DNA from 3 places in the Peribacillus sp. FSL K6-1552 genome. Region 2 is predicted to be linked to each of the others. Evidence: riboswitches for the same ligand, from Rfam matches in the RefSeq annotation. Region 2 holds a riboswitch; each other region holds the start of a gene.

Region 1 (10,708 bases), 840 kb from region 2:
GCAGTTCGCGCTGCATTAACGGGTCATTTAATCCTCACGACCATGCATACAAGGGATGCACAAGGAGCTATCTCTAGGTTGCTCGAATTTGGAATCAGCTTGCTTGAGATAGAACAGAGCTTGATTGGTGTGACGGCTCAGCGGCTAGTTGAACTAACATGTCTGCAATGTAAAGAGGTTTGTACATCTGCTTGCCAAATGATTGCTCGTAATAAAAGGGCAAGTGTGTATGAACTGCTATATGGAAAAAGCTTGGCAGAAGTATTGAAGATGACGAAAGAGGAAAAAGGGAAGGGGACGGTCTCCTACCGCCAATTAAAGGATGAGATAGGAAAAGCGGTGGCAATGGGCTATGTGGATTCACATGAATTTGAACGGCTGGTATACGATGAAGGCAAAAAGTAAATGGAGGATAAAAGAACAAGCTGTCTTTATCTCGAAGCTGGGGGAATTATTAAGTCATGGCTATCCCTTAGCCGAGGCGATACATTTTCTGGAGTTTCAGGAATCAAAGAAGAAAGCTGAGGATTTTACTCAGGCTATTCAGGATTTAAGGAACGGGCATCCGCTGCATCAAGTGTTAACCCATCTTAATTTTCATCCACAACTTGTAAGTTATATATTTTATGGAGAACAATGCGGCGACCTCAATAGGGCGTTGATAGAAGGAGGTAGATACTGGAAGAAGAGGACGGAAGATTTGGATAAAGTGAAAAAGTTGATGGTGTATCCAATTTTCTTATTCTTTTTTGTGAACATCGTGTTTTATATCCTGCAGAGTGTCCTCCTTCCAAAATTCCAGACAATCTTTTTTACGATGGATGTTGAACAGAATATCATCCTGAAATTACTGGTAGCCTCTTCAGTTATCCTCCCTGTCATCCCCTTCATCTTGCTCGCATTGCTCCTTTTCTTTTTTTTACTCAAACAATTTTGGTTTAACAAGTTATGCCCCTTAAGGCAGCGAAGAATATTATTAAACATTCCTCTCGCAGGCACATTCATTAAGTTATATGAAACGTATTTTTTTGCAAGCCAATTCAGTGGCTTACTCTCTGGAGGGCTTTCCATTAACGAAAGCATCAAATTATTCTCCGTAAATCAGCAGCAGCCTTTTTACCAGAAACTTTGCTCAATTATTAAAGATGATTTAATTGAAGGCAGATCGCTAGAAATGATTTTTCAGGAGCTGCCTTACTTTGATAGAAATTTACCATTAATAGCCGCAAATGGTCAAAAGTACGGCAGGCTTGATTCAGAGTTACTTCATTACAGTCGTTTTTTGCTAGAGAAAATTGAAGAAAGAATGAATTCAATTTTGAAAATCATTCAGCCTCTTATGTTTTCATTGATTGGTCTGCTGATTGTTTCCATTTATTTAGCGGTCTTACTGCCAATGTTTTCTCTGCTCGAGGGGATATAGAATATTCTTAATAAATTCTGGAGGTGAATCTGCGCTGAAATAATTTTGGGAATAGGAAGTGTGAAATTTCTAATCTATTTTTATTTTTTTAGCAGCAGAATGATATGAAGAAAGTGTTGAATGAAAGAGGTTTTACATTAATTGAAATGCTTATTGTTTTACTCGTAATTTCCATTCTATTGATTATTACAATCCCAAATATAACAAAGCATCAATCGACGATTCACTCTAAAGGGTGTGAAGCGTTTGTTAAGATGGCTCAAGCACAGGTGCAAGCCTATGAAATAGATAATGGCAAACTTCCTGCAAGTATTGATGAAATGGAAAGTCAAGGGTACCTTAAACAAAAATCATGTCCGAATGGTGATGGTATTAGTCTGGATAACAAGGGAAAGGTTACGGTAATTGAATAGCAGCAAATTGATTGTGCGGCCTTCCTGTGGAGGTTATACCCTGTCAGAAACCCTCATCGTCCTCGTTATTTTTGTACTGCTAAGTGGCATCGGTCTAAATTTATATCCAAGCTTTATTAAAGGAATGGAAAATAAGATATTCATTTCTCAATTGAAAGAGGACATTTTCTATGCGCAGCAGTATGCCATCAGCCATGAAAGTCTGATTTACCTTCATATGGATAATACGAATAGGATTTACACGGTAACATCCTATAAGGAGGGGGTTGTGCTTGAGAGAAGCATACCAAAGGATATACAGTTCTTAAGTGGAACATTAGGACTTACGTTTCATTTTAATCAGTATGGAAATGCTTCAAAAGCAGGGACGATGATGATTGATACGACAAAAGGGAAGTACAAGTTAGTCCTTAATATCGGTAAAGGGAGGTTTAGGATTGAGAAACAGTAGAGGGTACGTCTACTTAGAAATGATAGCCGCTTTTTCGATTTGTATAGTCTTGGTCATTTCGATTCTGCCGATACTTGAGGAGATAATGACCAATCGGAAAAATGTTGTCTTAAGGACAGAAGCCCACTATTTGTTATATGAAAGATTGACCGCCTTCATGGATGGGGAGGTAAATGCTGTCGACCAGGAAATCCATTATCAGAAAAGATTGTATGAACTAACATGGAAGGAACAGAAGGATTTCCCAGGTATGATTGAAGGATGTGTACGATATGAAAATGAAGTGGGTAAATCAGAATCCATTTGTGATGCTGCGAAAAAATGATGGCTTTACAATAATTGAAATGCTTTTTTCTTTAATGATATTAATGACCACCTCTATTTTCATCTTACAACTTTTTTCAATTATTCACACACAGTTGGAATCAAAAGAGAAATTGCATCCTAAAGAGTGGGAGATCTTTACGATGCAAATGCAACAGGAGGTCAGGGGTGCTAAAAGTCAGGATGTAATAGAAAATAAATTATATTTACTTTCAGGTGACCAGTTATCTTTTATTGAACAATATGAAGATAAGCTCCGCAGGCGAGTGAATGGAAAAGGTCATGAGGTCATCCTGCAGAACATTTCAAAATTTAAGGTTGAGAAGGATGGTAACGTCATTGTGTTAAATATAACGGATAAAGCAGGGAATACTGTTATTCGCAGGTTTCATCCTTTCTTTAAAAGTGAGACGAAAGTTGATGAATAATCAAAAAGGGGTCGTTTTCCCGATGGTCATGATTGTAGCGAGTGTTTTTATCATGTTCACGATATTAATGATCGATCAATTTGTCATCGATAAAAAATTTTATAAAGAAGTGGAAGAAACGCTTGTGGCCGATCATTTAGTGCATCTAGCCGTTAATGAGGTAACAGCTGGATGGGGTGAAGATATACCGAAGAACCTTCAGGGGGATATCTCATATCCCAATGGTGATGTCCATTATATATTAACGAAACAAGATGCCCGTTATGCCTTTATTGAATTTGCTTCCTCGACTAAAGATAACCGAGTTGGTAGAATCATTATTCAATATGACAAAGAGTTAGGTAGAGTTGTAGAATGGATAGAAAAACAGTCCGTATAACCCGTATGAAGGCGCGGATTCAGTGATATGGAGTTGATAGACTGAAAATACTCCAGTGTGAAAACTGTGTCAGTAACAAGTGGAGAAAGGATTCAGGAAGGAGGAAAACGTTTTTGGCTGACTGAGAATGGGATTACGAACGGAATGATTTGTCCAATGTCAGGCTTCCCCTAAATGGAAATGGAGAACTTACCATCGATACAACAAGCAGGCCCAAATAGTAACCATCTCGGGTAAACTAGAAAGAATAAAAGAAGCATAAGCGGGGCATACTTTATTTAGGGTGATATTGTATGTCTACTAACGCTTATATCAAATATCTTACACAGCAGCTTGTCGAATATCTTAATTTGACTAAGAAAGAACGGAAAGAAAAACGTCGTCATCGGAAAGAGGATAAAAATACTGGTGTGTCCCACTGGTTTGGTATTGTCCCTTTCGCTTTGTCGATGTTTGTAAGAAAAAAAATCAAAAAAAGAAAACAGATGTCCTAAGCTTTTGGACATCTGTTTTTTTTGTTTAGTCAGGCAAACCTAGCTAGGCGGTTGTAGTAGAGAAATCATTTCTGAAAAAATAGATCCATTTATCCTAACGCTCTATCTGATAAGTAAAATAAACCGCCATTGATGATTGATATTAGAATATTTGGCTCATATTGGGCCTGTAATGCCTGTTTTTCAGTGAAATAACTTTCGCTTTTTTCATCCATATCCTTATAAAAATGCTCCAATAAATTTAAGTCATTCTGCCAGCGCTCCATGGCTTCTTCCGCCCAAGAATGGTCATCGTTCTCGAAGCTGGTTCGGATATATGTATCAAGTCTTGCTAACCCACTCTTTGGCATGATTAATGGTGAGAGGGTGAAGGAGTAATCCGGTATCTTTGGGGTGACTTTAACCGGTAAAACACGATTGTGAAATCCTTCCATGATCTCCCCGGAGATTAAATTCAATCCGACAGACATAAAGGTATCTTTTTTTCGATCACATTGATAAGATATTTTTACATTTAGTGTAAGCCAGGGGAACAATGGATTATGCCGACCATTTGAGGGGAGTGTATCCTCGAAAAGTCTAGTATATCCAGCCAGCCTTTTTGTTGATTCGATAATTTGATGGAGACGGGGCGAACCAAAGTGAATTCGTTCTCCTTTCATATTGGGTGGAGCCTGTTCAGGATCAGTAATGAAAGTAATCTGGGCTGGGTTTGGAATCCCGCCCGTTTTTTCAAGATAATGCCAATAAAAGGGACGGTTCATTAACTCTTTATCCATTTCAATCGTCAGTTGAACAGTGATATGGGATGGGGCATTCTCTAGTACTTCACAATCATTAGCTTCAAAGAAAGTTATTAAAAAATCATGAATTTCCTGTTGCTGCATGAATCTCACCTTCCTTCATAGTTTGAGCGAATTGAATCATCGATGAAAAATTATCCATCTTGATTTTCATTTCACCCTCAGTTCGGGACTCGCCGACCACGTCAATTAAATATTCTTCGATGTTGGTAATATCCAGCTTCGTTAAAATATCATCCAATTCACCAATTACTTTTTCAAACAAATGGATTTTTTCATATAATAATTTCAAAATATGTTCTTCAACTGTATTTTTCGTTGCAAAGTTATATATCATGACATCTTCTTCCTGGCCAAGTCGGTGAATCCGTCCAATTCTTTGTTCAAGTCTCATTGGATTCCATGGCAGGTCAAAATTAATCAAGTGGTGGCAAAATTGAAGGTTTATTCCTTCCCCACCGGCTTCGGTAGCAATTAAAACTTGAATCTGCTTTTGGAATAATTCTCTCATCCAGTCTTTTTTTCCACGCTTAAAGCCGCCGCGGAAGGGAACTGAGGAAATTCCATTCTGTTGTAAATACCATTGTAAATATAGCTGAGTGGCTCTGTATTCGGTAAAGATAATCACTTTGTCATCAATTTTCTTGATGAGTTCTAAAGCTTTTTCAGCCTTGGAGTTTTGTTCTGTTTCATTTACCTTCTCAAACAGCTCATCTAGCTTTGCTAAAAAGTCAGGGGAAGGCTGTTCATATTTGGCTTTCATGTTTTTCAATGTATAAAAAACGGCTTCTCTGCTGCTGCATGCTTCTCTTTGGAGCGTGAGTGCTGAAAAAGAACTTCCCTTCGATCCATCTGAAATAGGCTTAAATTTGGAAACAGCGTCGTACAAGGCTTGTTCAGTTGGAGAAAATTCAATGATGATTGTTTCCACCTGCCTTTTTGTCCATTCAATTCCAGTATCAGCCCGTCGGTTCCGAATCATTACAGTGTTGACGAGTTCCTTTAGGTGCTCATCCTCAATAACATTTCGGCCTTTGCCTTTATATTTCTCAGAAAAGAGTGTTGCATTTCCCAAGTGTCCCGGTTTCAATAACGAAACAAGATGGAAAATTTCTTCGACTTTATTTTGAATTGGCGTAGCTGTCAGCAATAAACAAAATTTCTTTTTCAGATTTTGGACAAATTCATAGTTCTTCGTTTTATTATTTTTAAGTTTATGAGCTTCATCAATAATGATAAAGTCATATTGCTGATTAAAAATGATATCTCGATGGGGAGCGCGTTTCGCTGTATCAATGGATGATATAACAACATCGCATGATTCCCACACATAGCTTTTTCTTTGAACAACAGCCGGAATATGAAACTTGGTATTCAATTCAAAAGCCCATTGACTTACAAGTGAAGCGGGGACAAGAATTAATACTTTTTTAACAAGACCTCGGATCATATATTCTTTAAGAATCAAGCCAGCTTCGATTGTTTTCCCGAGACCTACTTCATCAGCTAAAATGGCTTTTCCATTCATCTTTTCAACTACCTGCTTTGCCGCTTCCAATTGGTGGGGAAGCGGGGTGAGCTGTGGAAGATGCTTGGGTGCCTGTAAACCTTCAAAATCAGGAATAATGAGGTTTTCTTCCATTTGAACAGCCAATTTATAAAGCTCCCAATTACCCCATGGACCGTCATTTTCCATCTTTTGTAGAAACTCGTCATTCCAATCAGAACTGAAGGATATATTAATTTTCATTGAAACTACTCCTTCTAAAATCATAATTTTCTTATTTAAGGTTGAAACCCGAACATTTTATATGTGAAGTAAGAAAAATATTTCTCTGTAAAAGATATTGCAGAGAAAAGTTTCTTAAGGTAGGATGTAAGTATATTTAGAAAATTCCAATATCCCAAAACGCTTAAAAGAAGCGTACATTTTTATGAATGTAGTCATGTTTTTCATAGTATGGGCAACTGCCTCTTACTTTATCCCAGATTAACAGACTAGAGATCATTCATTAAGTTCTGAAGTTTTAAGGAGAGTTGGTAGAGAAAGCATTTTGTAAATGCACAGAGGTTTTACTAACTATCAGTAGGATTAATTACTTTCCTAATTGGTGGAGACACATTTATATGCGGGTGAAGATAAGGGGAGAGACTACGAATGTAGCGCCGAAGGAGCAAACTTAGCAGTGAATCTCTCAGGCAAAAGAACTCTTATTGGACGCAACTCTGGAGAGCGCCGCTCGTTGCAGAACGGCCACCAAAGGGGAAAGCCTATTATATAGGTAAACTTTCAGGTTTCAGGACAGAGAAAAAGCTCTTTAGGGCTTTCTCTGTCCTTTTTTGTGCCCTTTTTTCCACATTATGAATCAGGATGAGAAGTATAAGAAGATCTGACAGGATGGAAAGAAGCTTTTAGAAAAGTGAGCAAAGTAAACTAAAAAATCTAAGGGGGGTCATTTTTTGACCAATTTAAAAAGAACGCCACTATTTGAGGTTTATCGAGAATACGGAGGAAAAACGATCGATTTTGGCGGCTGGGAACTTCCTGTCCAATTTTCGGGTATCAAGGACGAACATGAAGCAGTTCGTACAAAAGCTGGCTTATTTGATGTTTCCCATATGGGTGAGGTTGATGTGAAGGGCCCAGGGAGTCTTGCCTTTTTACAAAAAATGATGACCAATGATGTATCAAAGCTAAAACAGGGCGGAGCAATTTATACGGCTATGTGTTATGAAAACGGCGGTACTGTTGACGATCTTATCATTTATAAAAAGGCAGAAGACGACTATCTGCTCGTGGTCAATGCCGCCAATACAGAAAAAGATTTTAACTGGCTACAAGCTAATTGTTCAGAGGATGTCCAACTTTCGGATGTATCAAGCGATTATACACAGTTGGCACTGCAGGGACCTTTGGCAGAGAAAATATTACAAAAACTATCTAATGATACACTTTTGAGTGAAATTGGCTTTTTTAAATTCAAGGAAAATGTCCTGATAAATGGGCTTTCCACGATGGTTTCACGTACAGGATATACGGGTGAAGATGGTTTTGAAATATATAGCCACAGTGAAAATGGCCCGGCCCTATGGAGAGCTATTCTAGATGCAGGAAAAGAAGAAGGGATACAGCCGATAGGTTTAGGGGCACGTGACACACTCCGCTTTGAAGCTAAACTTCCGCTTTATGGACAGGAGCTTTCACCGGATATTACCCCAATTGAAGCCGGGATTGGTTTTGCGGTTAAAGTAGATAAGGAAGCCGACTTTTTCGGGAAAGCCGTTCTTACTGAACAAAAGGAAAAAGGGGCACCACGTAAGCTTGTCGGAATTGAAATGATTGACCGCGGCATTCCTCGTCATGGCTATAAGGTATACAGTGGGGATAAAGTCATTGGTGAAGTTACGACTGGCACTCAATCACCAACATTGAAGAAAAATGTAGGATTGGTACTTATCGATAAAGATTATTCGGTGATGGATTCTGAAGTCGAAGTGGAAATTCGTTCAAAACGATTGAAAGCTGTTATTATACAAACACCTTTTTATAAAAAACCACGTAAATAGAGAGGAATGGTCATTAAGATGAAACATCGTTACTTACCCATGACAGAGCAGGATAAACAACAAATGCTGGAGGTAATAGGGGTCCCTTCTGTTGAGAACCTTTTCAACGATATTCCTGAAAGTGTCCGCTTTCAAGGCGAATATGACATTAAACCAGCTAAATCAGAGCCAGCCTTAATGAAAGAATTATCAAAACTTGCTTCCAAGAATGCTGATCTTAAAAACTATGCCTCCTTTCTTGGTGCGGGCGTGTATGACCATTATTCACCGGTCATCGTCGATCATGTTCTTTCCCGCTCGGAGTTTTATACAGCCTACACCCCTTATCAGCCAGAAATTTCACAGGGGGAGCTTCAGGCCATTTTTGAATATCAAACGATGATTTGTGAAATGACAGGAATGGATGTCGCCAACTCCTCCATGTATGACGGAGGGACGGCATTAGCGGAAGCAGCGATGCTTGCATCCGGTCATACACGACGTAAGAAAATTCTAATTTCAGCGGCAGTACATCCTGAATCAAGGGAAGTCGTTAAGACGTATGCGAAAGGTCAGCGAGTGGAAGTCATTGAAATTCCATTTAAAGATGGTGTGACAGATCTAGCTGCCTTAAAGGAATTGGCGAAAGACGATATTGCGGGAATCATTGTGCAATATCCAAACTTCTTTGGACGAATTGAACCATTGAAAGAAATGGAAGAAATCATTCATGATGTGAAATCCATGTTTATCGTTTCGAGTAACCCGCTTGCACTAGGTGCATTGACCCCTCCAGGTGCCCTTGGTGCTGATATCGTAACAGGCGATGCTCAGCCATTCGGTATTCCAGCAGCTTTTGGCGGACCGCATTGCGGATACTTTGCGGTCACGAACAAACTTGTTCGAAAAGTGCCAGGTCGTCTCGTCGGGCAAACAGTGGATGAAGATGGTAAACGGGGATTTGTGCTGACGCTTCAAGCTCGTGAGCAACACATTCGTCGTGACAAGGCCACATCCAATATTTGTTCCAATCAGGCGTTAAATGCTTTGGCAGCTTCTGTTGCGATGACCGCACTTGGGAAAAAAGGTGTCAAAGAAATGGCTGTGAATAATATTCAAAAAGCCTATTATGCGAAAAAAGCTATAAAGGAAAAAGGAATAGAAGTGGTATTTGAGGGACCATCGTTTAATGAATTTGTCATTAAACTGCCGGCATCTTACCAAGAAATTAATCAAAGTCTTTTTGAAAAAGAAATTATCGGCGGCTTCGACTTAGGGACTGTTTATCCACAGCTGAAAGACCATATGCTTGTGGCTGTAACAGAACTTAGAACAAAAGAAGAAATTGATGCACTTGCGCACGAATTGGGGGATCAACATGAATAATCAAGATCAATCACTCATTTTTGAAATCAGTACGTCCGGTCGAATCGGGTACAGTCTACCGGAAATGGATGTTGAAGAAATTTCGCTTGAAGAGATTTTTCCTGCCGAATACATCCGTCAAGAAGAAGCTGAGCTTCCAGAAGTATCGGAATTAGATATCATGCGTCATTATACAGCTCTTTCCAAACGGAATCACGGGGTGGATTCGGGCTTTTATCCACTCGGTTCTTGTACGATGAAGTATAACCCGAAGATAAATGAAAATGTGGCGCGTTTTAACGGTTTCGCCCATATCCATCCATATCAAGATCCGGCGACTGTACAGGGAGCCTTGGAACTATTATTTGACTTGCAAGAACATTTAACAGAAATCACAGGGATGGATCAAGTGACCTTACAGCCAGCAGCAGGTGCACATGGTGAATGGACAGGATTAATGATGATTCGTGCCTTCCATGAAGCGAACGGCGATACAGCACGGACGAAAGTGATAGTTCCTGATTCGGCACACGGTACGAATCCAGCTTCCGCCACTGTTGCGGGGCTCGAAACGATTACGGTAAAATCAGATGAAAATGGCTTAGTTGACCTTGAAGATTTAAAGCGCGTTGTAGGTTCGGATACAGCGGCTTTAATGCTGACGAATCCCAATACATTAGGATTGTTTGAAGAGAATATTTTGGAAATGGCAAAACTTGTCCACGATGCTGGTGGGAAGCTTTATTATGACGGGGCCAATCTTAATGCAGTCCTATCTAAAGCCCGCCCAGGTGATATGGGCTTTGATGTGGTCCATTTAAATCTCCATAAAACATTTACAGGTCCACATGGTGGCGGTGGCCCGGGTTCTGGTCCTGTCGGTGTAAAATCGGATTTGATTCCCTACTTGCCTAAACCACTCGTGGTCAAACGAGATGAGCAATTTATGCTGGATTATGATCGCCCGCAATCCATCGGAAGAGTTAAACCTTATTACGGAAACTTCGGAATAAATGTGAGGGCTTATACGTACATTCGTTCCATGGGTCCTGATGGTCTTAAGGCTGTCACGGAGAATGCGG
Region 2 (10,708 bases):
CTCATTCCAGATGGTAGTGTTTGCGTTTGTTGGTATTGAACTTGTAGGACTTACAGCAGGTGAAACAGAAGATCCAGAGAAAGTTATCCCAAAAGCAATCAATAATATTCCTATTCGGATTATAATTTTCTACATTGGCGCACTTATTGTCATTATGAGTGTTTATCCGTGGAACGCAATCATCCCATCGGAAAGCCCATTCGTCCAAGTATTCGTGGCTGTTGGTATCGCTGCAGCTGCTGGTATCGTCAATTTTGTCGTCCTAACATCGGCTGCTTCGGCATGCAACAGCGCAATCTTCAGTACAAGCCGGATGGTATACTCACTTGCCAAAGATAAAAATGCACCTGTGCCATTTGCAAAACTTAATGCCCGTAAAGTACCTTCCAATGCACTGGCCTTTTCAACTGTCGTCATTCTAACTTCCGTTGTTTTGAACTATTTAATGCCAGAAGGAGTATTTACGTTAATTACAAGTATTTCTACAGTATGTTTCATCTTTATTTGGGGAATTACTGTCATCAGTCATTTGAAATACCGCAAAACAAGGCCAGATCTAGCGAAAATGAACAAATTTAAATTACCATTTTATCCAATTTCTAATTACTTGATCCTTGCTTTCCTAGCGTTCGTACTTGTTGTGCTTGCACTTGCGGAAGATACTCGTGTTGCCTTGTTCGTAACTCCTGTTTGGTTTATTTCGCTGATTGCGATTTATAAGATGCGGAAAACGAAGGTAAATCATGCGGATCAGGCGAATCAGGGGAAGGTAGCGGAAAATTAAGAGGCAACGGACAAAAGTCAGTGACCTACTATTAACTTTATCAAAATAGTCAACTTGCAAAAAACGATGATACAAGCAGCCGTGAGTAATCTGGATGACCATATGTGACATTCATAAAGTAAGAATTTTCAAAAAAAATAATGTTAACGCTTACAAGAAAATCTTGACATTCTTATTTCCACCAATTATTCTAAATATAATAAAATTCAATATGAGCGAATGACGGTTGTGGGAGAGTGCAATGCGACACGCCACCGAAGGAGCAAGTTCCAAAAAGACCCTTGGAACAAATCTCTCAGGTAGATGGAACCACAACTGGACGCACCTCTGGAGAGCGCGTATAAAGTAGTACGCCACCAAAGGGGAAAGGCCCTTTTAATATAAAAGGGTTAAACTCTCAGGTAAAAGGACAGAGAAGGGTAGAGAAAGCTAAACTAAGCTACCCTTCTCTGTTCTTTTTTGTGCGCAAAAAAGGGTAGTGTTTCGTAGTCACTAGCTATGCAACAAACCTTTAATTCAAAAATTTTCAAGGGGGAGTACAAATGAGTTTACAGCAAAATGATTCAATCATTTTTCAAGCTATCAGAAACGAGCAAATTCGTCAGCATCAAACCTTAGAGTTGATTGCATCAGAAAACTTCGTCAGCCAAGATGTATTAGAAGCAATGGGAAGTGTAATGACGAATAAATATGCAGAAGGATATCCAGGAAAACGTTATTATGGCGGATGTGAATTTGTCGATGTGGCAGAACAAGCAGCTATTGAGCGCTTAACAAAGCTGTTTGGTGCCAAATATGCAAATGTTCAGCCTCACTCGGGTGCACAAGCAAATTTCGCAGTATTTTTCGCACTGCTTCAGCCTGGTGATAAAGTAATGGGAATGAACCTTTCACATGGCGGCCACTTAACTCATGGAAGTCCAGTCAGTGTTTCAGGAAAATGGTTTGAAGTTGTGTCTTATGGAGTTAGAGAAGATACCCAATTAATTGATTATGATGAGTTGGAAGCTATCGCAAAGAAAGAAAAACCAAAATTGATTATTGCAGGGACAAGTGCCTACCCAAGAACCATTAATTTTGCACGATTTAGAGAAATTGCTGATCAAGTTGGAGCAAAACTTATGGTGGATATGGCTCATATAGCAGGGCTGGTAGCAGCCGGTCTTCACCCATCCCCAATCCCATATGCAGATGTTGTGACAAGTACTACTCATAAAACATTGAGAGGGCCTCGCGGGGGTATCGTTTTAACAAACGATGAAGAGATTATCAAATCGATTAATAAATCTGTATTCCCAGGAATTCAGGGCGGCCCTCTCATGCACATTATTGCAGCAAAAGCGGTCGCTTTCAACGAAGCATTACAACCAAGCTTTAAGGACTATGCGAAACAAGTCATTGAAAATGCTGCAACACTTAGTGAAACATTAAAAAATGAAGGTGCAGCTCTTGTTTCTGGCGGAACAGATAATCATATTGTCCTTTTAGATTTACGTCCGTGGAATTTAACAGGAAAAGAAGCAGAGAAACTATTAGAAGAAGCAGGCATTACCGCTAATAAAAATACGATTCCATATGATCCAGAAAAGCCATTTGTTACGAGTGGTATCCGAATGGGAACAGCAGCATTAACAACTCGAGGCATGAAGCAGGATGAAATGGTGAAAATCGGTGAAGTGATTTCAGCTGTTCTAAAGAGTAAAGGGGATAAAGACGTTCTTGAGAAAGCAAAAGAAACAACCAAAGGAATTTGTGATATTTATCCGTTATTTCAACAACCAATTATTGTGTAAGAAAAAAAGGGGGGGACTCAATGGAATTTCAAAGTTGTTTTGACATAATAGGTCCAATCATGGTAGGACCGTCAAGTTCCCACACAGCCGGAGTCGTGTCAATCGGTAAATTCATCCATGAATTGTTAGGAGATTATCCAAAAGAAGTCAAAATTGTATTCTATGATTCATTTGCTGAAACCTATCAAGGACATGGAACAGATAAAGCACTGCTTGGCGGATTACTTGGGATGGATACCGATGATTCACGCATTAAAAACTCGTTGGAATGGGCAAAAGAGAATGGAATGCAGTACGAAATTGAATTTGAAAGCTGCTGCGAGTATTTTGACCATCCTAACACAACAATCGTGACAGCAAAACGCGGCGATTGTGTAGTAAAGGTAGGCGGAGCATCACTTGGTGGTGGTTTATCCAAGATTTTCATGATAGACGACGATATGGTAGCGATTCGTCTCAGTGCAGGTGATGACTTTTCAGCCCTTGCTAGTTCTTATCATCCAAGAAAGAAAGTAATGGACAAGGCTATATGATGGAAATCCAGACCATGAAAGAACTAAATGAAGCTTGTCAAAGAGAAGAAAAAAGCATTGGCGAAATCATGCTAATGATGGAAGCAGAAAAGTCAGGAAGAGACCAACAAAGTATTATCAGTATGATGGAAGAACGATTGATTAAAATGAAGGAAGCCGTTGATAACGGTATAAAGGATGCCACAACCGCACCGAGTGGAATTTCTGGCGGAGATGCTGTGAAAATGAATGATTACGTTCAACAAGGTAAATCTTTGTCAGGCAGCTATATAAGCAACGCAATGAGCTTTTCATTGGCAACTTCTGAAAGTAACGCCCGAATGGGGGTCATTGTAGCTACCCCGACTGCGGGTGCAGCAGGGATTCTGCCTGGGGTACTGTTTTCGCTTCATAAAAATGATGGCACGCCTTATAAAGATTTAGTTATGGGGTTATTCACAGCAAGTATGCTCGGGCTTGTCATTGCGAACCGTTCTTTCATTTCGGGGGCTGCTGGAGGCTGTCAAGCAGAGGTGGGCTCCGCAACGGCCATGGCAGCGGGGACAATCGTTGAGTTAAAAGGCGGAACACCACTGCAAGCCGTGAATGCGACAGCCATTGCGATGAAGTCACTTTTAGGATTGGTTTGTGATCCAGTCGCAGGACTTGTGGAAGTTCCTTGCATCAAGCGGAATGTGATTGGAACCTCAATTGCATTTTCAGCGGCCGACATGTCTCTAGCTGGGATTGAAAGCCGCATACCTTGTGATGAGGTAATTGAAGCCATGTATAAGGTTGGAAATGATATGCCAAGGACCCTTCGAGAAACGGCTCTTGGTGGCTTGGCAATGACAGAAACCGGTAAACGGGTGAAAGAACGTCTTTTTTGTAGGAAATCATGAATCATAATCGGGGGTAGATCATGGGTACTGAAACAGCATTAAAGCAAACACCGCTTTTTGAAGTATATAAAAAATACGGAGCAAAAGTTATTGATTTTGGTGGCTGGGCTCTGCCAGTTCAGTTTTCCAACATTTTAGAAGAGCATGAAGCTGTTCGAACAGAAGCAGGACTTTTTGATGTTTCTCATATGGGAGAAGTACTTGTGGAAGGGAAAGATGCCGAGAGTTATATTAACTACCTTGTTACAAATGATGTAACAAAGCTTAGCATCAATCAAGCACAGTATACCGCAATGTGCTATCCAGACGGCGGAACGGTCGATGATTTATTAGTTTATAAATTAGGGAATGAAAAATATTTACTCGTTATTAATGCCGCAAACATTGAGAAAGATTACGAATGGATGAAACAGCATGTAAAAGGAGAGATGGTGCTCCAAAATATTTCGGAAGACATCGCTCAGCTTGCAATCCAAGGTCCAAAGGCAGAAAGCATTTTGCAAAAGTTAACCGAAATGGATTTATCAGAAATTGGCTCTTTTAAATTCGCCCAACATGTCAACATCTCCGGGATTACCGACATACTTGTATCCCGTACAGGTTACACAGGAGAAAATGGATATGAACTTTATTTAGCAGCAGACAAAGCGGTAGTACTCTGGGAAAAGCTCTTAGAAGCAGGAACCACGAATGGATTACAACCATGTGGACTTGGTGCACGGGACACTCTTCGACTTGAAGCACGTCTTGCACTCTATGGCCAAGAACTCAGTAACGATATCAGCCCGCTTGAAGCAGGAATCGGCTTTGTCGTAAAGACGAACAAAGAAAGTGACTTTATCGGAAAATCTGCTCTTACAGAACAAAAAGAAGCTGGATTAAAACGAAAATTAGTAGGGATTGAAGTAACAGGCAGAGGGATTCCGCGTCATGGTTACAAGGTAATTTCTCAAGGTGGAGAGGAAATAGGTATTGTTACATCCGGAACACAATCACCATCTTTGAAGAAAAGCTTAGGTCTTGCCTTGGTATCAGCCGACCAAGCTGAAGTGGGGACGCCGATAAAAGTGGAAATTCGTAATAAACTGATTGAAGCTGTTATTGTTAATGCACCATTCTACAAAAGATAAGTGGAAATATTTTAATAGAGATATCGTGTAGTTTTTAAGTCGATTTCCGTTACTTTGCACGTAGACCGAAATCGCAACCTGTTATGAGTAAAATTGGTCTTTATTTTCTGAATTATGACAAAATTAAAAACGGAGAGGGAGAAAAAACAATGACAAAAGTAACATTAAGTTTACGATATAGCAAAGAACATGAGTGGGTGCAACAATTAGAAGGAAATCGTGTACGTATTGGAATCTCTGATTATGCACAAAAGGCGTTGGGTGATATCGTCTTTGTTGAAAATCCAGCGATTGATGATGAAGTAACTGTCAATGAATCGATGGGGACGATCGAGTCAGTTAAAGCAGTTTCCGAACTTTATTCACCTGTTTCAGGTACGGTAGTTACTGTAAACGAAGAGTTAGAAGGCGCTCCAGAGACAATTAACGAGCATCCATTTGATGCAGGGTGGTTAGTCGAAGTAGAAATGTCCAATCCAGAAGAGTTAAATTCACTTCTAAACGAAGATGAGTATCGAGCATTAACTAATGAAGGAGAGGAATAATATGACAGCAACTTTTAGATACCTCCCTGATACGAAACAAGATCAAAAGGAAATGCTCACATATTTAAATATTTCTTCTATAGATGAGTTATTTGAAGATATTCCAGCTGAAATTAGCCTGCAGGGTGAGCTAAACATCCCGGAGGCGGTCCCTGAACCGCTTCTTTTGAAAAAAATGAATCAGCTTGCTACAAAAAACAAAAATGCAAATCATTACCCAACTTTCCTAGGTGCGGGTACATATGATCACTATATTCCAAGTGTAGTAAATCATATGATTTCACGTTCCGAATTTTACACAGCTTATACACCCTACCAACCGGAGATCAGCCAAGGTGAATTACAAGCGATTTTTGAATTTCAAACGATGGTTTGTGAATTGACAGGAATGGCTGTGGCTAATTCATCCATGTACGATGGTTTTACATCGCTTGCAGAAGCTGCATCACTTGCCGTTGCATCTACAAGACGTTCAAAAGTACTTGTATCCAAAGCGGTACATCCTGAATCCCGTGCTATTTTACATACAGTAGCTGGAGGTCCGGGATACACAGCTGAGGAAGTAAATCTTGCTGATGAGGTTACAGATTTAGGGAAGCTGCAAGAACAAATCGACAAGGACACTGCTGCCGTAATTGTTCAATATCCAAATTTCTTCGGTTCCATTGAGGATTTAAAAGCAATTAAGAAAATTGCGGAAGAAAAAGGTGCCCTTTTAATCGTAAGCGCCAATCCTCTTGCACTAGCACTCTTGCAGGCTCCTGGGAAACTTGGGGCAGATATTGTGATCGGTGATATGCAGCCATTAGGAATCCCGATGTCCTTTGGCGGTCCACACTGCGGCTATTTTGCGGTAAGTAAGAAACTCATGCGCAAAATCCCAGGACGTATTGTAGGGCAAACAGCAGATGAAAAAGGACAACGTGGGTTTGTGTTAACACTGCAAGCGCGTGAACAGCATATTCGCCGTGATAAAGCCTCATCCAATATTTGTTCTAACCAGGCATTAAATGCTCTTGCCTCATCTATTTGTATGACATCTCTTGGAAAGCAAGGGATTCGTCAAATGGCACAGCTAAACATTGAGAAAGCTGATTACATGGCGAAAACTTTAGAACAGAAGGGCTTTACCATAATCAATGAAGCACCATTCTTCAATGAGTTTGTTGTCGGGCTTCCTCGACCGGTAAAGGAAGTCAATGCAAAACTTCTTAAGGCGGGTATTATCGGTGGATTTGATTTAGAAAGTGATTACGGCTTTGGAAATCAAATGCTGCTAGCTGTGACTGAGCAGCGAACAAAAGAAGAAATTGACCAATTTGTTGATGTTTTGGAGGCGATTGTAAATGGTTGAATATAATGAGTTAATTTTTGAAATAAGTCGACCAGGACGTGTGGGCTCAAGTCTTCCGGAAAGTGACGTTGACTATGTTGATATAAATGACAAATTTCCAAAGCATTTAATTCGTGACGAACCGGCGGAGCTCCCAGAAGTATCAGAGTTGCAGCTTGTCCGCCATTACACAGCGCTTTCTAATAAAAACCATGGGATCGATAATGGGTTCTATCCGCTGGGTTCTTGTACCATGAAATACAATCCGAAAATAAATGAAGATGTGGCACGTTTGGAAGGATTTAGCCGCATTCATCCATATCAGCCGGTTGAAACTGTACAGGGTGCACTAGAGGTTTTATATGAATTACAAGAAGAGCTAGCTGTCATCACAGGAATGGATGCTGTAACTTTACAGCCATCTGCAGGGGCTCAAGGGGAATGGACAGGTTTAATGATGGCTAAGGCGTATCATGCTCAAAAAGGTGAAACCAGAACGAAAGTACTTGTTCCAGACTCCGCGCACGGTACAAATCCTGCAAGTGCAAGTGTTGCTGGTTTTCAAACGATCACGATCCCATCCGATAAAAATGGATTAGTTAACCTAGAAGAATTAAAGAAACATGTAGGCCCTGATACTGCTGCGCTAATGTTGACAAATCCAAATACCCTTGGACTTTTTGAAAAAGAAATTGTGGAAATCGCTCAGGTTGTTCATGAAGCTGGCGGCTTATTATACTATGATGGAGCGAATGCCAATGCCATTTTAGGTAAAACAACACCAGGTCAAATGGGCTTTGACATCGTGCACTTAAATCTTCACAAAACATTTACGACGCCTCATGGCGGTGGCGGTCCAGGGGCAGGTCCTGTCGGTGTGAAAGAGAAACTTATTCCTTTCTTGCCAGTTCCGCGAATAGAAAAATCCGGGGATAAATATGTACTGAACTCAGATCATTCGCACTCTATAGGACGGGTAAAAGGGTATTATGGAAACTTCGGAATTCTCTTGCGGGCGTATACTTATATTCGCACGATGGGGCCTAAAGGGCTGCGCCAAGTATCTGAAAGTGCCGTACTTCATGCTAATTACCTTCGCAAAAGATTAGCGCCATATTTTGAAGCGCCATTTTCACAAATTTGTAAGCATGAATTTGTCCTATCCGGTTCTAGGCAGAAAAAGCTGGGTGTAAGAACGCTTGATATGGCAAAACGTCTGCTAGATTTCGGCTACCATCCGCCGACCATCTATTTCCCGTTAAATGTTGAGGAATGTTTGATGATTGAACCGACAGAAACAGAGTCGAAGGAAACACTCGATGCTTTTGCGGATGTAATGATTCAAATTGCCAAAGAAGTGGAAGAAAACCCAGGGGTTGTTTTAGACGCACCACATACTACGGTCATAGGGCGATTGGACGAGGTCCAAGCAGCTAGACAACCAATTTTGCGTTATTCCAAAGAGGAAGTAGTAGAGGAAGAAACGGTAAAGTCATAAATAAATGCTTGAACATGAACCACCAGGGATGAAAATAAAGAGAAAAAGGAAAGTCTCATTATTTTATTCATGGTGGTTTGATTAAGCGCGTGTAAAAAGGATGACAAAAAGAGCCAAGAAGTGCAAGGAGAAATAGTCTTGAGAACCAAAAAGTCAGAGCAACGGAGAAACTCAATCGGTCTTTTTATAGGACTATTGAATAACCTCTTTAAAGCTAAAATTACATCTGCTCAGAGGAGTGAGTAAAAAATGTCCATCAGTGATCTTCGTAAACCAGAATGGCTAAAAATTAAATTAAATACCAATGAACAGTATACGGGCTTAAAGAAAATGATGCGTGAAAAAAAGCTGCATACTGTTTGTGAAGAAGCAAGATGTCCTAACATTCATGAATGCTGGGCGGTCAGAAAAACGGCAACTTTCATGATTTTAGGAAGTGTATGTACGCGTGCTTGCAGGTTCTGTGCAGTTCAAACTGGGCTACCTTCAGAGCTTGATTGGGAAGAGCCTGAACGTGTCGCAGAATCAGTAGAGCAAATGGGCTTAAAGCATGTCGTTATTACCGCTGTTGCTCGTGATGATTTAAAAGACGGCGGAGCAGAGGTATTTGCGGAAACTGTAAAGGCAGTGAGGCGGCAAAATCCATTTTGCAGCATTGAAGTTCTCCCCTCTGATCTGAATGGGGAATATGACAACTTAAAAACATTGATGGATACAAGGCCAGACATTTTGAATCACAACATTGAAACAGTAAAACGCTTATCTCCAAAAGTTCGTGCACGTGCAACATACGAACGTTCACTAGAGTTTTTAAGCCGGGCAAAGCAAATGAATTCCACTATCCCGACGAAATCAAGCATTATGATTGGTCTAGGAGAAACAAAAGAAGAAATTATGGAAACGATGGATGATCTTCGTGCTAATGAAGTGGACATTATGACTATTGGTCAATATTTACAGCCTACTAAACGACATTTGAAGGTCCAAAAATATTGGAGTCCAGAAGAGTTTGAAGAACTGAAAAACATTGCCATGTCAAAAGGATTTAGTCATTGCGAAGCCGGTCCGCTTGTTCGCTCCTCCTATCATGCAGATGAACAAGTCCGTGCAACTAAGGCTAATGCGTAATCATTTTTCAATAATCCATTAAGAAAGGGGAGAATCAGATGATAGTCAAAATAACAGTGGCAGCCATAATTAAGCTGAAGGAAATGGCTCGTAAGGATGCACAAATTCCTCGCATTGATGCCGATATTGCCGGCGGCTGCGGGGTGTCGGTGAAGTTCTCCCTCGTATTGGACGAGCCCCGCAGAAACGATACAATTATTGAATATGAGGGAGTTCAGCTTAGATTAGATCATTTTACAAAACGCTATTTAGATGAGGAGACACAAATTGATTATTTAGAAGATCGTGGCTTTATTGTCGGAGATAGCTTTGCATCCAGTGCATGTGCCATTGAAATAGATTAATAGAATCGTTACAGCTTACCAATTATATAGAAGATCGTGTTTAGAAAGGTTTTTTTCTTACAATATTCAAATATCCAAGTTTATTAAAACAAAAGGGGGAAGTATTAGATGAATCAAGAATATGACATTGTTATCATCGGAGGCGGCACCGGTGGATATGTTGCGGCCATTCGTGCGTCTCAATTAGGATTAAAAACAGCGGTAGTTGAACGAGGTAAACTTGGTGGAACATGCCTTCATGCAGGTTGTATTCCAAGTAAAGCCTTATTAAGAAGTGCAGAAGTATATTCAAATGCAAAGAATGCAGATAAATTCGGTGTTATTGCCCCGGAAGTAGGACTGGATTTCTCAAAAGTACAGGCCAGGAAAGAAGAAATTACAGAACGCTTATATAAAGGTGTACAACATTTAATGAAAAAAGGAAAAATAGATGTGTACGAGGGTAAAGGAAGTATTTTACAGTCAAAAGATGTTTTGGTGAAATTGAATAATGAAGAACGGGAAATGATATTAGTCCCCAGAAATATTTTAATAGCAACAGGATCTCGTCCGAGAACACTTCCCGGTTTAGAAGCGGATAGCGAATATGTGATGACATCGGATGAAGCACTGCAAATGAAAGAGCTCCCAAATTCCATCATTATTGTCGGCGGCGGTGTTATTGGAATGGAATGGGCATCGATGCTTATTGACTTTGGATTAGAAGTGACTGTGATAGAGTATGCCGAGCGCATTTTAC
Region 3 (10,708 bases), 2.5 Mb from region 2:
CCAACCCACCTATTCTGATAGTCTTGATGAAGGGTTCCACGATCCAGAATGGTATTGGACGGGAACGAGCCAGACTCCAGAAGTCATCATGTATAACAGCAAGGAACTATCAAAAGACGAAGTACCAAAAGATTGGGATGAGCTGCTTGACCCGAAATGGAAAGATGAAATTATCATTCGCTATCCGCTAGCATCTGGAACGATGAGGACGATTTTTTCTTCGATGATTTATCGCACGTATAAGGATACAAATGATCCTCAAGAGGGCTATGATTGGTTAACGAAGCTCGACCAAAATACAAAAGAATATTCAGCCAACCCGGAAATGATGTATAACAAAGTAGCCAAAGGAGAGGGTTCACTATCTGTTTGGGCAATGCCGGACGTTGTCATGCTGAAAGAAAATAAAAACTATCCGTTTGAGTTTGTTATTCCAGAAAGCGGAACACCGGTGTTGACAGAAGGAATTGCCATTGTTGAAGGTGCCAAGCATCCAAAAGCAGCTGAAGCGTTTTATGAGTTTGTGAACTCACCAGAAGCTGCGAAAATTTTAGCTGAAGAATTTTACCGGATTCCGACAAGAAGTGATGTGACGGATTTACCTGAATGGATCACGGAAACAGATATTAAAACGATGGATATTGATTGGGATGTTTTCCAAGAAAAAGGTGACGAGTGGATGAAATATTGGGACGAAAATATTAAAAGTGGAGATAAAGAAATTAAAGAATAAGGAAGTGTCGTTGGGATGGCGTCAATAAAAATAGAGAATGTCCAAAAAGCCTTCGGAAAAACGATAGCTATCGATCATTTAAATCTGGAAATCAAAGACGGTGAGTTTTTTACCTTTTTAGGTCCAAGTGGCTGCGGAAAAACGACAACCCTTCGGATGATTGCTGGGTTTTATTATCCAACAAAGGGTGTCGTCCGATTTGGCGACAAAGATATGACGCGAGTACCTCCGGAGAAAAGAAATACTGGCATGGTTTTTCAAAACTATGCCCTTTTTCCTCACATGACGGTTTTTGAAAATGTAGCCTTTGGATTGCGCGTGAGAAAAGTTTCTTCAAGCGATTTAAAGGGGAAAGTGCTGGATGCACTTCGCAAAGTCAGGCTGGAGAACTACTCGGATCGTCAAGTGAGCCAGTTAAGCGGAGGACAGCAGCAGCGTGTAGCCCTTGCGAGAGCACTTGTTATTGAACCGGAAATATTACTGTTGGATGAACCATTAAGTAATTTGGATGCCAAGCTTCGTGATGAGATGAGAGCAGAAATCTTAAGGCTGCAGCGTGATTATAAGATTACCACCATTTATGTCACACATGATCAGGCAGAGGCATTATCCATGAGTGATCGGATCGCCGTGTTCAATTTTGGGGTATGTCACCAGGTCGGGACTCCGGCAGAAATTTATAATCAGCCCGCTAATGATTTCGTGGCGAGTTTTATTGGTGAGATTAATCTATTGTCCGTTCAAGTGAAGAACGTTCAACAAGAGAATATAGTGGTTACCCTAGAAAACGGTGAAGAACCGGTAAAATTAATTGTACATAATCACACTAATGAAGGAGAGTTAATTCAACAGAATGAAAAGAACCTTGCAGTTTCGATTCGTCCTGAAGCAATCCGTATTCTTGACACGGTCGAAAAAGGAACAAATATCTTAAAAGGAAAAATCGAATCTGTCCAATTCTTTGGATCTGTTGTGAATGTGATGGTGGATGTTCATAACGTGTTACTGAGGGTGGACGTATTAAACACGCATGAATTCGGATACTTTTATCAAGGGAAGGAAGTGTATGTACAGCTTCCGGAGAAACAACTGCGCCTCATCCCGGTCATAAGCGGTGATGCTCCATGATTAAAAATCGTGATACAAGATTGACAATTTGGCTTCTTATACCAGTTGTATTAGTGCTCGTTGCATATGTTCTTTATCCATCATTGAGAACCTTTTTCGAAAGTTTGCAAAAAGACGGATCGATATCTTTCGGAAATTATCAGGATTTCTTCGTGCAGGAATCGAAAACGAACTTAGAAGCTCTATGGAACTCTGTTTATATATCAATTTTAAGTGTATTGGCTAGTGCCTTGATTGGTATTCCGCTTGCGATTATTTTTAACCGTTACGATTTTCCAGGCAGAAGCTTCTTTTCAACTGCAGCGATTTTGCCGATTGTTCTTCCATCATTGGTAGGGGTTATGGCCTTTATGTTTTTATATGGAGAATCAGGATTAATTCCAAATGCTATTAAGGATTTGTTTGGTCTTGATAAAGTTCCTTTCAAAATTGGCGGGGTTTCGGGAATTCTTATCGTGCATGCCTATACGATGTATGTATATTTTTATATGACCGTATCCGCTGCGATCAATAAAATTGATCCGTCTCTTGAAGAAGCTGCATATAACTTAGGTGCGAATAAGTTCAAGGTATTTTGGAAGGTGACATTTCCATTATTAACACCTGCCATCGTTGCCGCTTCTTTACTTGTATTCATGATTTCAATGGCTTCATTCAGTGCCCCGTTTTTATTAGCTGGTGGGTACCGAGTGTTGAGCTTGCAAATATATTTTTCGAAAATTAATGGTGATATGGAAATTGCTGCTACTCAATCTGTAATACTTTCAATTGTTTCGATTTCATTTCTATTATTCATGCGTTGGTATCAGAATAGGAAAGATTACCGCATGGCTTCGAAAGGAATCGGGGCACACAGGAGTGAAGTGAAAAATCCGCTTATGAAGTGGGTGATGGTGGTAACTGGTATCATCGGCGTACTTATTCTGCTTTTACCGCACTTTACGATTCTATTGCTTTCACTTGTGCCGGATGGAACCTGGACGTTTCAAACGTATCCAACAGTATTTAATGTGGAAAATTACCGACTTTTGTTTGAAGACCCTAATATTTTTAAACCGTTACGAAATAGTTTACTAATGGCTGTTATTGCCACACTAGCAAATTTGGTGTTTGGGGTCATAGCGTCCTATGTTCTTGTCAAACGGAAATTCATTGGGAAAAGCTTTATTGATATTCTAGTCATGATTCCATGGGCCTTACCTGCAACAGTTATTGGGATGAACTTGATATTCGCATTTAATGAACCTAGCGTTTTTTCATTCGGTCAAATATTAGTAGGAACATTTTGGATTTTGCCTCTGGCCTATTTCGTTAGACATATCCCACTTGTTGTCCGCTCAACTAACGCCGTTCTGGAGCAGCTTGATGACTCGATTGAGGAAGCAGCCAGAAACTTGGGGGCAAAGTGGTTTTATACCTTCAGAAAGGTCATTTTACCGATTATTATGCCTGGCGTTTTATCAGGGACATTATTAGCCTTTATCGAGTCTGTAGGAGAATTCCCAACCTCAGTCCTATTGTATACGATTTCTAACAGACCTATATCTATTGAAATTATGAATCAGCTTCGGATGTTCAATATGGGGCAGGCAGCTGCTTATGGGATGATTCAAATCACGCTGATTGTTTTTGTTCTTTTTATTTCGAACAAGTTTTTTGGAATCAAAGCAGAAAAAGCCTTATAAATCGGGGGTAAAAAGATGAGCAAGCTGGATGAATTTATCAAAAATGAAGGTAGTGTTTTTCCAGGAAAAACATATGTAGAAGAGCTTCTAATGCCCGTTTTTAATGATCAAAGAGATTACTTATTTCATGTGATGTTCGATATTCATCGAGCACATGTGATCATGCTTTCAGAACAAAAGATTATTAAAGAAGAAGAAGCAAAAATTATGCTGGATGGGATTCGGAAAGTGGCTCAAACAGATCTCACCCTCCTGACCTATCAACCTCAATTCGAAGACTTATTTTTCATGATGGAGGCAAAGATTGGCGAAGAAATCGGTCATGAGCTTGCAGGAAAGATTCATATCGGTCGCAGTCGTAATGATATGGGAGTTGCCATGTATCGGCTTGTTTTGAGAGGCCATCTTCTTCAATTAATTGGCTATGCAGACCAATTGAGTGAGTCATTCTTGGTGCAAGCTGAAAAGCATATAGAAACCTATATTACGGGTTACACGCATACTCAGCCAGCTCAGCCGACTACATTAGGCCACTACTTTCTAGCCATTTATGATGTTCTTCAAAGAGATATTGGACGGTTATGGGCAGCCTATGAAACGGTGAACCTATCCCCACTGGGAGCGGCCGCATTAACCACAACTGGTTTTCCGATCAGCCGGAATCGTACCGCTGAATTGCTTGGCTTTGAGGCGGTTGTTGAAAATTCTTATGACTCGATTGGCGGGGCCGATTATTTATTAGAAACTGCGACTGCAATTATGACGTGCATGGTCAATACTGGAAGATGGATTCAAGATTTTTTGCAGCATGTGACAAGGGAGTTTGGTACATTTTATGTGGCAGATCCTTATGTTCAAGTAAGCAGTATCATGCCGCAAAAAAGAAATCCAGTATCAATTGAACATTCCCGATCGATTGCCAGCAGTGCGTATGGTGATGCGCTTGCTGCAATGAATATGATCCACAATACTCCATTTGGTGATATCGTCGATACGGAAGATGATTTACAGCCGCATTTATATCGAGCATTTTCGAATGCAGGCCGTGTCATGAAACTAATGTATGCAGTCATATCAACCTTGAAAGTAAATGAAGAACATACAAAAAAAATGGCCGCAAAATCTAGTATCACGGTTACTGAATTAGCAGATACTCTATCAAGAGATTACGAGATATCATTTAGGAAAGCTCATTCCATAGCTAGTCATATTGCAAAACGGTCGATAAGTGAAGGGAAAGAGTTATATGACTGGGACACACAAGACATTAACAAGATTATTAATGAATTCGTTACAGTGAATATAGCAGAAGACGAATGGAAAAAAATCATCTCTCCCGAATATTTTGTGGAGATTAGAAGCATTCAAGGTGGACCTAGTCCGAAAGAAGTTTCAAGGATGATTGTTAATAGAAAACAAAAACTAGAACAGCAGGTGCAGGAATATAAGGAAATTGTTAAAGCTTTGAATGATAGAAGGAAAGCTTTAGTGGAATATTGAGGTTGCAGCTTTGGAAAATCCCGTAAGCAGAACTGTGTCAAAGTCAGCATAATGTTTAAAGACCCGGGAGGAAGTTGCCTGGGTTTTTTTAGGTTCATTCCATTTTATTTAAATGTCATCTACTATTTACAGGGCTAGGGCTCTGATAAATAATGCTGTTGATAATTGAATATAGAGAACAAATGTTCTAAAATGAAAGAACAGAACGAGAGTGAGATGTATCGAATGGCTTTGTAAGAGAAAATAGTAAAATGACTAGAAAGCTTTAAAATGGAGGATTAGAACAGATGGATGAGAAAAATCAAGACTTATTAGAATCAGATCTCAGCGTTCAAAATTCCGGGGCTTCCTCTGACACTATTCATAGTGACCTTCTTGCAACAAAGGAACATGTTTATAGCCCGTGCAGGTTTGAGTTCTCACAACTACTAATAGAAGCACAAAACGCTGAATATGGAGCCTATATATTCAAGTTGAATACCCTTTCCATTAGATTTCGTGTGGCTAAAATCACACCTACAAAGGTTGGACAATTTGTGACTTTGTGGGAGAGAATTGGGGATGGAGCGATTCAACCATATGACATATCAGATCCAGTTGATTTGTTTGTTATTAGTACTCGCAAAGGTAATAACTTTGGTCAGTTTGTATTTCCAAAAGCTGTTTTATTTGAGCAGAATATAGTATCTAATAAAGGTAAAGGTGGTAAACGAGCAATACGCGTTTACCCACCTTGGGACAAGCCTACTAGCCGCCAGGCACAAAAAACTCAGATATGGCAGCTAAAATTTTTCATAGAGATACCTATAAATACACCAATAGACTGTGTTCGTGTTCAAATGCTTTACAGTCCAAATCACGTAAGTCAATTAGAAAAATAATTATGATCTCTATGGATTTGGGAATATGTACAATTGAGTCGTAATAATTTGATGAATTTTCAACATTATCGTTTAACATAGTAAAGAATAAAAGAATCTGCTGATTACCATGACTCATGCTGTCACTCATTACTCATGTACTAAGAGAAAAATAGACGGTTTAAGGGAGAAAAACGCCTAAAAAAGAAGCGTGTATCCTTTATGGGGTATGGAATACATAACAATCGAAAGGCTCAGTCTTTTGACTGAGCCTTTCGATTGTATAATTTACGGTGCACTTTTAATCCCCAAAAAACCACCGTCAAAGAAGTACTTCATATATCTTTAACAGATTTAGATTATTTTGCGGGATCTAACTGAACCGAGAGCTTTCTGAAAGCGAGACTTACAGTAATCATAACCAAGAAATTGACCGCCAAGGCAATGATTCCAACATTCAAATCTTTCGCTGCCTGTGGTAAGGATGGAAACAAGGTACCTATGGTTGAATGACTAAGCGTAATGTAGGTTACGATGGCCAATCCGCAGATGATCCCGGCGATCGCTCCATATTTGTTGATGGTATTAGTCTTTTTCAGGCTAAAGAGAAGAGACGGAAATAACTGTGTGATAAGACTGTATCCCATGAGAATTAATGCTGACATCGTTTCGCCGCCGTTTAAGGTAAAGTAGACTGCTATTAATGCAATAACAGGAACGAGGAACTTTGCTAATCTTACAACGTTCCGGTCGGATACTGCAGGTGCAAATTCCTTATAGACGTTTTTCGCGAGCAGTGTAGCCACACTCATTAAAAGCATGGATCCTGGTACTAATGCGGTCAGCATTCCAGCTCCGCCGATTATGCCTATAAACCATGGATCAAAGGTCTCAATAGAAAGGCGCAGCAATGAGAGGTCTGCATCTGCCCCAACGAGTCCAGGCACTTTCAATATAGCAGTAAATCCTACAAAAAAGACAAATAACAACATGAGCGTATATAACGGACTGATTATAGCATTTTTACGAAATACTTTCCCGCTGCGCGCCGAATAGACAGCGCTGAAAACTTGGGGCCACATGTAAAAACCAAATACAAGCAATATTACCGTGGAGATAAACCATGAAACACTAAGCCCCTGTTCAGGAAGCTTTAGAAAACCAGGCTTGGCTGCATTTACGGCCTCAAACATCGGTTGAAAACCACCAAAGTAATGAATAGGAAGATAAATTCCTAAGAATCCTATAATCACGATCATCATGATATCTTTAATGACTGCTGTCCAAACTGAGCCGTGTATTCCAGAAATCATAACATAAATGGTAAGGCTGATTGCTCCCATCCAGACCGCGGTAGACATTGAAATTGCTCCATAAGATGCTTCTGAAACAATAATCCCTAATCCTTTAAGTTGCACGACAATCACTGGAATCATAGATACCACACCGACAAGTGCTGCCAGAATTCCTAAACTTGGGCTCTTATACTTGCTTACAAAGAAATCAGATTGAGACATTAGACTATTTTCTTTGGCATATTTCCATATTTCCGGAAGAAGCCAATATGACAATACATAAGACAAAGTAATGTAAATAAGGACGTATAAAGCGGGTGCACCCTTACCATAAGCCCAGCCGCTGCCGCCAAGAAAGGAAAACGTCGTATAAATTTCTCCAGCCATCAATAGAAAGACGAATATAGCACCAAAACCACGGCCTCCAACTGTCCATTGTTCCAAATTCATGTCTTTTCCTTTTGAAGATCGAATACCTAAAAAGATTGATAAAAGTAAAAATCCTAAAATAATTAAGAGGGAAATATTCATTCCTGGTCACCTTCCCGATTTCTGGGGTCCAACTTATACATGATGCCCAAAATAACGGATGTAAGGACCACCCACATAGCCATCCAAAACATATTAAAAGGCATCCCTAATACATAAGGTTCTATTCTGTTAACGAACGGAAGAAATCCTAATATGCCTATAAAAGGAACTAGAGTAAGTATATAAATAATCTTCATTAATCCAACCCCTCCATTCTAAGTGAAAAGTCATTCATATCGAATTACAGTACCTTACACTATTTTAATATAAAATTTACTGTGGCTGCATTATATATTTTAGTAGCACTTCTCTGTGTTAGCAAAATAAATTGAAAAAAAGGAAGGGAGTGTCCCTTCCTTTTAATTCCTGCGACCATGAAAAATAGCTACTTTTTTTTCTGATAGTTATAGAGTACGAGTAGAAGAATGAACCAGATTGGCGTCATTAACAGTGAAAGTCGTGTAGCTTCAGCGAATAGCATAACGATTAGGATGAACAGAAATAATCCTAAAATAACGTAATTGATAAAGGGTGTAAAAGGAGCTTTGAATGTAGATTGGGCTCTCAAGTCCGGACGTTTTTTCGTATATTTGATATGTGAAATCAAGATGATGCTCCAAACCCAAATAAAACAGATGGCACTGATTGTAGTTACTATTGTAAAGGCCTGTTCAGGTATCATTTTGCTTAGCAATGCCCCTAGGGAGACGACGATTGCCGATGTAACCAAGGCATTACTTGGAACAGCATGTTTATTTAATTTTGCTAATTTTGCAGGAGCATCGTTATTATTGCTTAATGTATAAAGCATACGGCTTGTTGAAAATAAACCGCTGTTGCCGGCAGATGCAGCGGATGTCAGGACAACAAAATTGATAATCCCTGCAGCGATTGGAATGCCGATTAGTGTAAAGACTTCTACGAATGGACTGCTTGATGCATCCAGCTGTGTCCAAGGATTGACGCATAGAATGACGAGTATGGCACCTACATAGAAAAGTAAAATTCGGACCGGGATTTTATTGATGGCTGATGGTATATTTTTTTTCGGGTTAGCTGTTTCTGCTGCAGAAACACCAATTAATTCGACCCCTACAAAGGAGAAGACAACCAATTGTAAAGATAGCAGGAAGCCGGATACGCCGTTCGGAAACATGCCTCCGTGGCTCCAAAGGTTGGTGAGTGAAACGGTTCCTGTATTGGTTTTGAAGCCAATGACTAACAGGATGATGCCTACAATAATCAAGGCAATAATCGTGATGACTTTAATGAGCGCGAACCAGAATTCAAGTTCTCCAAACAATTTAACGGTCAATAGATTCAACCCTAACAGAATGACCAGGCAAGCAAGAGCTGGTATCCATTGAGGGATATTGAACCAATATTGCATATAGACACCAACCGCGATGATATCAGCCATGGCTGTCATGATCCAACAGAACCAATAGGTCCATCCGGTCACGAATCCAGCCCACGGCCCGATATATTCGGTAGCGAATTCGGTGAATGACGTATAACCGGCGTTGGATAAAAGTAATTCCCCTAAAGCCCTCATAACAAAAAATAAGGCAATCCCTATAATAAGATAGGAAAAGATAATGGAGGGGCCTGCCAATTGGATGGCTTTACCGGATCCAAGAAATAAACCGGTACCAATTGTTCCTCCTATTGCAATTAATTGTACATGGCGATTTTTTAAATCTCTTTTCAATTCCTGTTTAGCCAATTTGAGCATCTCCCGTTGTTTATGATCTTAGTCGTGTGGAGCGTGATTCTACATCTCGTGTAGCTCGTTGTTTTCACCTCGCTTATGCCATTGAATGGCAATATCTTGGATTTTGGACAATAAAAAAAGAGATTGGATACTACCAATCTCGTCAGGTTTAAGAATAACAATTCATCATTCGTTACTCTTCTGTCCTTTTGCCTGAGATTGTGAATCCTTCGGCGCTGTACTATGTACAGTCTCTCCAGAAGCTGCTCCTGCTATAGTGTGATCCATAGCATTCAACGCTTGCTAGTATGCGGTTGTAATAAATGTCCGTTTGTAGAAGAATTGAATCTTCCTTCGGTCATTTGTCATTATACTTAAATAACGTCAATATAATATTGGAATTCTATCATTGTTTATTCTATAGGTCAATATGGAAATTGGAAAGTTAGCGGGTAATGTAGTTGATGTATATCAACATTCTATAAAAGTAGTGATTGGAAAAGCCATAGTGACTGTAGCTGATAGTTAACGGGTCCACTTTAAAATCAATACAAAAAACAACAACAAATTTTGTGGTTATCGTTCCGCAGAAGAGTAGACTTCGTTTAAGCCTTAATTTGCTTTTTGGTGAAATACATGAACCAAAAGGAAGCTGTAAGGATGTTACAAACCCCTCGTGTCATTATTGGTATTTCACAATATTGTAGCTTTTCTAGGTGGTTTTTCTAATCAATTCATACCATTGAACTGGCATTTTAATCGCGACTGTTTTCCGAATAGTGTGATAATATTTAGGTAAAAAGGTGAAAGGAATTAGAGATGCTATGGCGATAAAGACAGTATCAATTGTTGGATTAGGAGCACTGGGCATTTTATATGGACATCATTTATCAAAGGAAATGCCGAAGAAGAATGTGAGGATTATTGCGGATACAGCTAGAATAAAGAGATATGTCCAGGATGGGGTTTATTGCAATGGTGAGCGTTGTGACTTTCATTATGTAACGCCTGAAGAAATAGGCGAGCCTGCAGATTTGATGATTTTTACTGTTAAATTTAGTGGATTGGAAGATGCTATTGAAGCGGTGAAGAATCAAATTGGAAAACAGACGATTATTATTTCTGCTTTGAATGGGATCACAAGTGAAGCGATTATTGGTGAGGCGTATGGAAAAGATAAAGTCTTATATTGTGTTGCACAAGGTATGGATGCTGTTAAAGAAGAAAATAAGTTGACATACGAACATATGGGCATGCTCTGC

Evidence for each region. A riboswitch is a leader RNA that binds a small molecule or an ion and turns the genes downstream of it on or off. The one in region 2 is predicted to bind glycine.
Region 1: another riboswitch for glycine. It lies ahead of gcvT (glycine cleavage system aminomethyltransferase GcvT); the one in region 2 lies ahead of glyA (serine hydroxymethyltransferase).
Region 3: another riboswitch for glycine. It lies ahead of NST21_RS03050 (amino acid permease); the one in region 2 lies ahead of glyA (serine hydroxymethyltransferase).

What each region holds. Positions count from the first base shown of each region.
Region 1 is NZ_JBBOST010000001.1:3,960,005-3,970,712, reverse strand. Features, by position in the region: gene comGA (competence type IV pilus ATPase ComGA) at 1-405, shown strand, start outside; gene comGB (competence type IV pilus assembly protein ComGB) at 365-1,423, shown strand; gene comGC (competence type IV pilus major pilin ComGC) at 1,528-1,836, shown strand; gene comGD (competence type IV pilus minor pilin ComGD) at 1,829-2,287, shown strand; gene NST21_RS19030 (hypothetical protein) at 2,274-2,612, shown strand; gene comGF (competence type IV pilus minor pilin ComGF) at 2,560-3,039, shown strand; gene comGG (competence type IV pilus minor pilin ComGG) at 3,032-3,418, shown strand; gene NST21_RS19015 (YqzE family protein) at 3,712-3,912, shown strand; gene NST21_RS19010 (YqhG family protein) at 4,002-4,799, opposite strand; gene NST21_RS19005 (DEAD/DEAH box helicase) at 4,777-6,465, opposite strand; glycine riboswitch at 6,849-6,936, shown strand; glycine riboswitch at 6,940-7,023, shown strand; gene gcvT (glycine cleavage system aminomethyltransferase GcvT) at 7,176-8,282, shown strand; gene gcvPA (aminomethyl-transferring glycine dehydrogenase subunit GcvPA) at 8,301-9,647, shown strand; gene gcvPB (aminomethyl-transferring glycine dehydrogenase subunit GcvPB) at 9,640-10,708, shown strand, end outside.
Region 2 is NZ_JBBOST010000001.1:3,124,446-3,135,153, reverse strand. Features, by position in the region: gene NST21_RS15075 (amino acid permease) at 1-784, shown strand, start outside; glycine riboswitch at 1,102-1,207, shown strand; gene glyA (serine hydroxymethyltransferase) at 1,327-2,577, shown strand; gene NST21_RS15065 (serine dehydratase beta chain) at 2,598-3,110, shown strand; gene sdaAA (L-serine ammonia-lyase, iron-sulfur-dependent, subunit alpha) at 3,110-3,991, shown strand; gene gcvT (glycine cleavage system aminomethyltransferase GcvT) at 4,012-5,121, shown strand; gene gcvH (glycine cleavage system protein GcvH) at 5,271-5,666, shown strand; gene gcvPA (aminomethyl-transferring glycine dehydrogenase subunit GcvPA) at 5,668-7,020, shown strand; gene gcvPB (aminomethyl-transferring glycine dehydrogenase subunit GcvPB) at 7,013-8,497, shown strand; gene lipA (lipoyl synthase) at 8,747-9,625, shown strand; gene NST21_RS15030 (iron-sulfur cluster biosynthesis family protein) at 9,664-9,969, shown strand; gene lpdA (dihydrolipoyl dehydrogenase) at 10,078-10,708, shown strand, end outside.
Region 3 is NZ_JBBOST010000001.1:643,695-654,402, forward strand. Features, by position in the region: gene NST21_RS03015 (extracellular solute-binding protein) at 1-733, shown strand, start outside; gene NST21_RS03020 (ABC transporter ATP-binding protein) at 749-1,861, shown strand; gene NST21_RS03025 (ABC transporter permease) at 1,858-3,546, shown strand; gene argH (argininosuccinate lyase) at 3,562-5,046, shown strand; gene NST21_RS03035 (MepB family protein) at 5,334-5,927, shown strand; gene NST21_RS03040 (sodium:solute symporter family protein) at 6,266-7,732, opposite strand; gene NST21_RS03045 (DUF3311 domain-containing protein) at 7,729-7,929, opposite strand; gene NST21_RS03050 (amino acid permease) at 8,118-9,458, opposite strand; glycine riboswitch at 9,638-9,716, opposite strand; gene NST21_RS03055 (ketopantoate reductase family protein) at 10,271-10,708, shown strand, end outside.